Regions from separate parts of the Romboutsia sp. 1001713B170131_170501_G6 genome, predicted to be linked through region 1. Evidence: riboswitches for the same ligand, from Rfam matches in the RefSeq annotation. Region 1 holds a riboswitch; each other region holds the start of a gene.
What was found. A riboswitch is a leader RNA that binds a small molecule or an ion and turns the genes downstream of it on or off. The one in region 1 is predicted to bind thiamine pyrophosphate.
Positions count from the first base shown of each region.

Region 2: it holds a riboswitch for thiamine pyrophosphate, as region 1 does, so the genes downstream of both, thiS (sulfur carrier protein ThiS) here and thiD (bifunctional hydroxymethylpyrimidine kinase/phosphomethylpyrimidine kinase) in region 1, are expected to answer to the same signal.
Region 3: it holds a riboswitch for thiamine pyrophosphate, as region 1 does, so the genes downstream of both, thiC (phosphomethylpyrimidine synthase ThiC) here and thiD (bifunctional hydroxymethylpyrimidine kinase/phosphomethylpyrimidine kinase) in region 1, are expected to answer to the same signal.

Region 1 covers NZ_JADPFC010000001.1:377,096-380,385, forward strand. The annotation lists gene I4U89_RS01850 (DEAD/DEAH box helicase) at 290-1,402, opposite strand; TPP riboswitch at 1,673-1,769, shown strand; gene thiD (bifunctional hydroxymethylpyrimidine kinase/phosphomethylpyrimidine kinase) at 1,920-2,726, shown strand; gene thiM (hydroxyethylthiazole kinase) at 2,745-3,290, shown strand, end outside.
Region 2 covers NZ_JADPFC010000003.1:34,555-37,844, reverse strand. The annotation lists gene hpf (ribosome hibernation-promoting factor, HPF/YfiA family) at 1-420, shown strand, start outside; gene I4U89_RS08930 (CPBP family intramembrane glutamic endopeptidase) at 513-1,289, opposite strand; TPP riboswitch at 1,512-1,623, shown strand; gene thiS (sulfur carrier protein ThiS) at 1,754-1,948, shown strand; gene thiF (sulfur carrier protein ThiS adenylyltransferase ThiF) at 1,950-2,756, shown strand; gene I4U89_RS08915 (thiazole synthase) at 2,776-3,290, shown strand, end outside.
Region 3 covers NZ_JADPFC010000004.1:233,583-236,872, reverse strand. The annotation lists gene I4U89_RS11205 (calcium/sodium antiporter) at 1-186, opposite strand, end outside; gene thiC (phosphomethylpyrimidine synthase ThiC) at 325-1,638, opposite strand; TPP riboswitch at 1,749-1,851, opposite strand; gene nrdE (class 1b ribonucleoside-diphosphate reductase subunit alpha) at 2,231-3,290, shown strand, end outside.

The sequences.
Region 1 (3,290 bases):
TGTTTTTATACAATTAGTAAAATAATATTTATAACAAACATTAAGGAAGTGACATTATGAATAAAGATTATTATTGTCCAAATTGTAAATCTAAACTAGATGTACTAGATGGATGAGGTACTATTAATTATTATTGCATGGAGTGCAATATGCTTATATCTAGAAAAAAGATATTAACTAAAGAAGAATTAGAAAGTAAAGATATAGAAAATAAAGAATAAAAATGCCTAGAGGAGATATCTCCTTTAGGCATTTTTATATAAATGTACATTACTATTATATGCTATTTTTAATTATTATCTATTTCTCTTCTTGGTATAGAATATTTTATATCATTTTCTATTTGCTCTAAATACTTTTCATCCTTTGGAGCAACAAATAGACAAGTATAGCCCTTTTCCCCAGCTCTACCAGTTCTACCTATACGATGTATGTAGTCTTCTGAAGTTTCTGGTATATCATAGTTATATACATGAGTAACACCAGTAACATCAATACCTCTAGATGCAACATCAGTAGCTATAAGATATTGTATATCTGCATTTCTAAAAGATTTCATAATTCTTTCACGCTTTGATTGAGGAATATCGCTGTGAAGTTTAGCACAATTATAACCTCTTTGGCAAAGTGCTTCATCTAAAGCATCTACTCTTCTTTTAGTTCTACAAAATATTATAGCTAAAAAAGGATTATCTTTATCAAGAACAGAACATAGTGCATCTTGTTTTCTTCTATCTGTAGTTTCTACAACTTCTTGATTTATATTTTCAAGAGTTATTTCTTCTTTTTCTATAGATACAACAACAGGATCTGTCATATATCTATAAGCTAATTTTTTAACTTGTGAGTTCATAGTTGCTGAAAAACATAAAGTTTGACGCTTTTTAGGAACTTCTTTTAATATAGCCTCAACTTCATTTTTAAATCCCATAAATAACATTTGATCAGCTTCATCTAGAACAAAAGTTTTTAATTTACTAAGGTTTACAGTTTTTCTATCTAAATGGTCTAAGAGTCTTCCAGGTGTAGCTATTATAAGATGTATATCCCCTTTTAATTTTTTTAATTGACCTGCTATATCTTTTCCACCATAAGCAGATAATACATTTATATTTTTACCTTTTGAAAGTTCCATAGCTTGTTCAGTTATTTGAATAGCCAACTCTCTTGTTGGTGATAAGATAAGCGATTGAACATAGCTAGCTTTTGGATTTATATTTTCAAATATAGGAAGCAAAAAAGCTAGGGTTTTTCCAGTACCAGTTTGAGCTTCTGCTATAACGTCTTTTCCAGATTTAATAAATCCAATACTTTCACTTTGTATAGGTGTGGGAGAAGTTATCCCCTTATTTTTAAGTACATTTACGATTTCTTCGCTAATTCCAAGTTCTTTAAAATTCATTATATATTACCTCTTAATATCTTTATAATTTGAGCAACGGATTTGACCGAAGCGGATTATTTATTTATATTTTCCATATTAATAAATAATATCATATAGTTATAATTAATACTAATAATATTATTTATTAATACAAAATATTATTGTTAGTTTTATATATTAATGGGTATTAAATAAATAGTAATATGTATAAATATACAGAACATTTTATAAATTATAATTAAAGTTGATTTATTTGAAGTATAGAAATATACTATAAATATAAAATAAAATATTTGCTAGGGGTGCCGAAAGGCTGAGAGACGAAATGTTAACCCTTGTACCTGATCTGGATAATACCAGCGTAGGAAAGCTTGATAATATATTATTATATTATATATTAAATTAGAAATTAAGGCTATATTCCAATGTTGGGGTATAGCTTTTTAATTGCAAAAATATATGATATTGAAGTTAATTGAGAAGATAACAAGCTTTAGCAAATTAAATATTTAATAAATAAAAGGGAGAGAATCATATGAGAAATTACAAAGTACCTACACTGACAATAGCAGGTTCAGATTCATCTGGTGGAGCGGGTGTACAAGCTGATTTAAAAACATTTAGTGCAATAGGAACTTATGGTATGAGTGTTATAACAGCTATAACAGCCCAAAACACTAAAGGTGTATTTATGGTAGAAGACTTAAGTAAAGAGATAATTAAAAAACAGATAGAAGTTGTATTTGATGATATACGTCCAAAAGCTTTAAAAATAGGTATGGTATCTAGTGAAGAAATAATAAAAGAAATAGCAAAAACTTTAGATAAGTATAAGCCAGAAAATTTAGTAATTGATCCGGTAATGATTTCAAAGAGTGGATATTCATTACTTAAGCCAGAAGCAAAAAAAAGTATGATAGATTATCTTATACCAATGGCTTACATAATAACACCAAATACACCAGAAGCAGAAGAAATAACAGGTATTAAAATAAATTCAGTTGAGGACATGAAATTAGCAGGTCAAAAAATACTAGAATTAGGGCCAAAGTTTGTGCTTATGAAGGGGGGACACCTAGACGGTGATGCTGTAGATATACTTATAGGTAAAGATGTATTTGAAGTATATAAGAGTGAAAGGCTGAATAGAAAAAACACACATGGAACAGGATGCACACTATCTTCAGCAATAACTGCACACTTAGCCTTAGGATATGATATATGTGAAAGTGTAAAAAGAAGTAAAGAGTATATAACTAATGCAATAAGATATAGTTTTGATATAGGAAATGGAGTAGGACCAGTTCATCATTTTTATGAAATAGAAAACTTACAAAACTAATATTTAGGGGGATAGAATATGTATAGTTTAATAAATAAAGTAAAAGAAGTTAATCCATTGGTGCTTCATTATACTAATGAAGTTACTATAAATGATTGTGCTAACATAACATTAGCACTAGGAGCAAGTCCTTTAATGAGTTTTTCATATGAGGAAGTAGAAGAAATAGTTCAGGTAGCAAGTTCAGTAGTTATAAATATAGGTACTATGAAATCTTCTAACTTAGAATTATTTTTACAAGCAGGTAAAATGGCCAATAAGTACAATAAACCTGTTATACTTGACCCAGTAGGAGTATTTGCTACAAAAACTAGGGCAAATTTTGTAGAGAGATTATTAAATGAAGTAAAATTCACTGCAATAAAAGGAAACATAGCTGAAATAAAATATATAGGTGGATTTGATGTTAAAGGTAAGGGTGTTGACTCTTTTGATGATGACAAAAATATTGATGAAGCTATAAAAAAGATTGCCAATAAATTAGAATGTGTAGTTTGTGCAACTGGAAAAGTAGATAGTGTAACTGATGGGAATAGAATAATAAAAATATATAATGGAACGAGT
Region 2 (3,290 bases), on a different contig from region 1:
CATGTTAAAATAGATGTAAAGAGAAAAAATCAAAGTATTGAAGCGACAGTATATACTAAACATGGAACTATCGTTAGAGCTGAAGAATGCCAAGAAGATTTATATTCAGCAATAGACTTATTATACGATAAGCTTTATAAACAGCTTAGAAAATATAAAACACAAATGATAAGAAGAAATAGAAAAAATGAAAGTATAAGATTTGATAATATAGAGGAATATGAAGAAATAGATTTAGATGACGATGTAATAAAAAGAAGAAAGCAATTTAAAATGGACAAGCCAATAACTCCAGAAGATGCAATTGTTCAAATGAATTTATTAGGACATCAATTCTTTGTATTTAGAAATATAGAAACAAATGAAACAAGTATTGTATATAAAAGACATGATGGATATGGCCTTATAGAACAAGTGTAATACCATAAACATTTAATAATAAAAACGTATTGAAATTTTCAATACGTTTTTTATTATTAAAAAATAGCTTATTATTATTAACATAACTTGAATTATTTAGATTTTAGTTTTATACATTTTTTTGATATATAAAATATAATAAAACCAGCTAGACAAGTTGCTAGAGCTATAATTATATGTAAATCCACATCATACTCAAATACATAAGAACAAGCATTATCTAAAGCATGAAATAATATACAAAGCCAAATGCTATTAGTTTCCATGTATATGTAAGTAAGTACAAAAGATGAAGCAATACAACTAAGAGCAAATGGAATAAAATTAGTATGTTGTTGTGGTGTACCAACTACAAACCATAAAGGTAGATGCCATAAGGACCAAATAACACCTATTATTAGAGAACTTTTAAAAGGAGAATATTTCTTTAGTAATTTAGGAAGTAAAAAACCTCTCCATCCTATTTCCTCTAATCCTCCCCCAAATATCATTATAGGAGTTAACCAACTTAAAAATATTAGTGGAGATTTTAGTAAGGCACCATATCCTCTAAATATTTCAACTACTATATATGGAACGGTCCAAAGTATTAAAGTGGCAATAATAACATATAAATATTCCTTTAAACTCCTGTTTGCATTTATACAGTTCCTTAAAAATCTATCAAATTCATCTTTAGACAAAAACTTTTTAGCGGTAATTAATCCAGCTAAAGCAGGAGAATACCCTGAAAGTGCATAAAATAACATAAAAATAGGAGAACCATATATTAAAATATTGAGTTGTGTTGTAGATATAGTTACTGTAAATCCAATTATACAAAAAAGTATTAGTACTACAAAAAAGTACTTTGTATCTTTTGAAATCAATTTTTTTCGCCTCCGAATTTTTTATAAGAATTAATTTATAGAATAATTCAAAGTATATTGAAATTATTGAATAACTATATAATTATTATACATAAGAAATCTAACTAATTTAATAGGGAAATTAAATAAAATTCGTATAATAAATATATATATAGTTTATTTATAAACTAATAATTTGTTGATTATGAAAATACATTGTGCTACACTCAACTTGTAAAAATAAATAAAAGCTAGGGGAGCTATGATTGGATAGCTGAGAAGTAAAGCCATAACTTTCAGACTCTAAGAACCTGATTAAGATAATTCTTACGTAGGGAAGCTCGTATATTTTAATGTACCTAGATTTTTAGTTAAATAAGGCGCTCTCTATAAAAAGAGAGTGCTTTTTTAATGCCATTAAAGTTAAATTTATATAATTATTTTTATATCTTATAAAAGATAATCCTTAAAAGGAGGAAATGTAAGTGAAGGTAAATGGGAAAGAGTTTGAATTTAAATCAGGTATGACAATATCAAAATTATTAGAAGATATTGGGGTAAAAAAAGATAGAGTAGTAGTAGAGATAAATTTAAACATAATTGAAAATAATCAATACGATAGCTATATACTAAGAGAAGAAGATGTTATAGAAGTCATAAGGTTTGTTGGAGGGGGATAAGATGCAACTTTTTATAAATGAACTACTTGTAAATATTGATGAAGATATAGTTACAGTAGATAAAGTTAAAGAAAAATATAAAAAAGATGCAGAGATAATAATATTAAATGGTCATCCAGTAGATGCATGTGTAGATTTAGAATTATATGAAAATGATAGAGTTACATTAATAAAAAGGGGTGAAATTCCAAAATTTGAAGAATTAGAAAATCTTATGGTTAGCAGACATACTCCAAATGTTCACTACAAATTAAAAAATGGAAAAGTAGCAATATTAGGTATTGGTGGATTGGGTTCAAATATAGCTATATCTTTAGCTAGGATAGGCGTAGGAACATTAATATTAGCAGACTTTGATATAGTAGAACCATCTAATTTAAATAGACAACAATATTTTATAAGTGATATAGGAAAATATAAAACCGAGGCACTTAAAAATAATATAGAAAATATTAATCCATTTATAGAAGTTAAAACTATAAACAAAATAATAGATTCAGCAAATATACATGAATTTGGAAACGTAGATATAATAATAGAGGCTTTTGATAATCCAAAGTACAAAGCAGAAATTGCAAATAACATTTTAACTAAAATGAGAGATAAATATTTAATATCCTCATCTGGAATGGCAGGATATTATGATTCTAACATAATAAAAACAAGAAAAATTAGAGACAAATTTTATATATGTGGAGATGAGATAAATGAAGCTAAAGAAGGTGATGGGCTTATGGCACCAAGGGTGGCTATATGTGCTAATCACATGGCTAATTTAGCAACAAAAATATTGATAGAAGACAAATAAGATTAGATGGGGGATAAAAATGGATAAATTAATATTAAATGGACATGAGTTTAATAGTAGACTTTTAATAGGAACGGGAAAATATAGTTCAAATGATATGTTACCAAGAGTGATAGAGTCAAGTAGCAGTGAAATAATAACTATGGCATTAAGAAGAGTAGACTTAGACAATACAGAAGAAAATATACTATCACATATACCTAACAATATGACGATACTTCCTAATACATCAGGAGCGACTAATCATATGGAAGCTGTTAGGATAGCAAGAATAGCTAGAAAAATGGGATGTGGAAACTTTATAAAAATAGAAGTAATAAGTGATACAAAGTACTTATTACCCGATAATGAAGAAACTATAAAAGCAACTAAAACACTTGCTGATGAAGGATTTGTAGTTCTTCCATATATGAGCCCAGATTTATATGCAGGAAAAAGGTTAATAGAAGCAGGGGCAGCAGCAGTTATGCCACTGGGGGCACCAATAGGTTCTAATAGGGGACTTAAAATGAAAGAAATGATAAAAATAATGAT
Region 3 (3,290 bases), on a different contig from region 1:
TCCTGCTAATGATGATGTAATACTTACTGCGGCTTCAGGTGCAGATGTACCCATAGCTACTATAGTAAGACCTATAACCATAGCTGGAACATTAAATTTTCTAGCAATTGAAGCAGCACCATCGACAAATATGTCAGCACCCTTTATAAGGAAAATAAAACCTAATATTAATATTATAAATGCCATTAATATTCCTCCCAAAATATATATTTATAAAGGACAGTATACCACTTTATGTATTCTTTTGTAAATCATTAAAATATGATGAAACTTAGTTATGCAAAGAATATAATAGATATTTATAATATTAAATTAAGTATGTAACTAATTATCTTCTCTTAATAAATTTAAGTCTTTACCACTCATTATTTTATTCATATTTCTCATAGAACACATCTTACCGCACATTGTACAGCTATCATCATGTTTAGGAGTTGACTCGTTTCTATATCTTCTAGCTTTTTGTGGGTCAATAGCAAGTTCAAACATTTTCTCCCAATTAAGCTCTTGCCTAGCTTTACTCATTTGATTATCTATATCTCTAGATTTAGGAATTTTCTTTGCGATATCTGCAGCATGAGCAGCTATTTTAGTAGCTATAATACCTTCTTTAACATCATCTAAGTTAGGTAGCCTTAAATGTTCTGCTGGAGTTACATAACATAAAAAGTCAGCTCCATAACTAGCAGCTAAGGCACCTCCAATAGCACTTGTTATATGATCATATCCAGGAGCTATATCTGTAACTATAGGACCTAGCACATAAAATGGTGCACCATGACAAAGTTTCTTTTCAAGTAACATATTAGCCTCGATTTCATCTAATGACATATGTCCAGGACCTTCTATTATTACTTGAACATTTCGTTTCCATGCTCTTAGAGTAAGTTCACCTAATATCATCAATTCTTTTATTTGACAAGCATCTGAAGAGTCATTTATAGACCCAGGTCTTAGAGCATCTCCAAGGCTTAATGTTAAGTCATATTCTTCGCATATATCAAGTAATTCATCAAAGTATTCATAAAAAGGGTTCTCACGTTGATTAAGCTCCATCCAAGCATACATTAAAGAACCACCTCTAGATACTATATTAGTAAGTCTTTTGTTTCTTTTAAAAACAGATGCAGTTTCTTTGTTTATACCAGCATGTACAGTAACGAAGTCTGCACCATCATTTGCATGATTTCTTACTACATCTAAAAATTCTTTAGCAGTTATATCTTTTAATTCTTTATCGTAAAAACCAACAGCATCGTATATAGGAACAGTTCCTATCATAGCATTAGAAGATGATATAAGTTTTTTTCTAAATTCTTTGGTTTTACCAAAAGAACTTAAGTCCATTATAGCTTCAGCTTTCATATCTAATGCTAAATTAACCTTTTTCATTTCTTCATCAATATCACAACAATCTTTTGATATACCCAAATTTACATTTATTTTAGTTCTTAGTTTTTCGCCTACACCTTCAGGATTTAAAGATTTATGATTTTTATTAGCAGGTATTGCTACTTTACCTTTAGATATTAGCTCTCTCAAAATATTAACATCCATATTTTCTTTTTTTGCTACTATTTCCATTTCTTTAGTAATTATCCCCTTTTTAGCAGCATCCATTTGAGTAGTATACATAATATTAAAATCCCCCTTATTATATTTTAATAAATAAAAAAAGCCTTACCATAAGGCAAAGCTTCTTAAAATATGTATTAATAAATAGACTATATTTGTTTTATAGCTATTAATAAACACAAAAGTAACTTTCCTACGGTAGTATAAACTACATCAGGTTCGAAGGGTTAATGAATTTATCATTTCTCAGCCCAAAAGGCACCCCTAGTTAGTTAGATATCTTTTCAAAAACATTGTAGTTCTTTATTTATGTATTGTAAAGAAATTTTTTATACTTATAAAAACGGAAAGGCACCTATCAAAAGATAGGTGCCTTTATTTGGGCTAGCGTAATACTTATATAAAATATAAGTTCCCACTTAATTTAAGAATACCATAATAAATATTATTTGTAAATATATATAGTAATTATAAAAAAATCAATGCCATATGTGTTGAAAAAACTATATATTAAAAAGAATAAAAAAAATAAAATATAATAATAGATTAAGAATACTTTTATTGGTGTATATACAATATATAGTATTAGGTTTAAATATTATATCTATAAGTGGTAGATAATGATTAGAAAAACATTAAATAAAAGGTGGGAAAAATGAACTGGATAGAACTAAATAATCAAGTCATAATAAAAAATAAAGAAGGAAAATATCAATTAGAAAAAGATAAAGAAGCATTATACAGTTATATAAATGAATATATAAAACCTAGAACAAAGATATTTAATAGTCTTGAAGAACGGTTAGAATATTTAATAGAAAATAATTACTATTCTAAAGAAGTAATAGAAAAATATGATATAGACTTTATAAAAGAAATAGAAAGAATTATAAAAAACTATGGATTTAAATTTAACTCATATATGAGTGCAAATAAGTTTTATCAAAACTATGCACTTAAAACAAATGATAATAAGGAAATATTAGAAAGCTATAATGATAAAGTACTAATAGTATCTTTAGCACTTGGAAATGGTGATAAAAACTTAGTAAAAAAATTAGCAGAAAAGCTAATAAAACAAGAATTTCAACCAGCAACACCTACATTTTTAAATGCAGGTAGAGCTAGGGCAGGAGAAATGGTATCGTGCTTTTTGATATCTATAGAAGATAGTACAGAAGGTATATCATATGCAATATCATCATCAAATCATCTATCAAAAATAGGTGGTGGAGTAGCGCTTAACTTATCAAGATTAAGAGCTTCGGGAGACCCTATTAAGGATATAGAAGGTGCAGCTGGTGGTGTGGTAGGGGTTGCAAAAATGCTAGAACAGTCATTTACCTACTTTAACCAGATGGGAGCAAGGCAAGGTGCAGGGGCTGTATATTTAAGTGTATTTCATCCAGATTTTGAATTACTTATGGATACCAAAAAGATAAATGCAGATGAAAAAATAAGACTAGCATCATTATCCTTAGGGGCATTAATACCAGATAAGTTTATGGAATTAGCAGAAAAAAATGAGGTAGCGTATGCATTTTATCCTCATTCTGTTTATAAAAAATATAATATACATCTTGATGAGATGGATATGGAAAAATGGTACGATATTTTAAAAAATGATGAAGATATACGAAAAAAAGAAATAAATCCTAGAAAGATGTTAACAAAGATAGCACAGATGCAACAAGAAAGTGGATACCCATATGTTG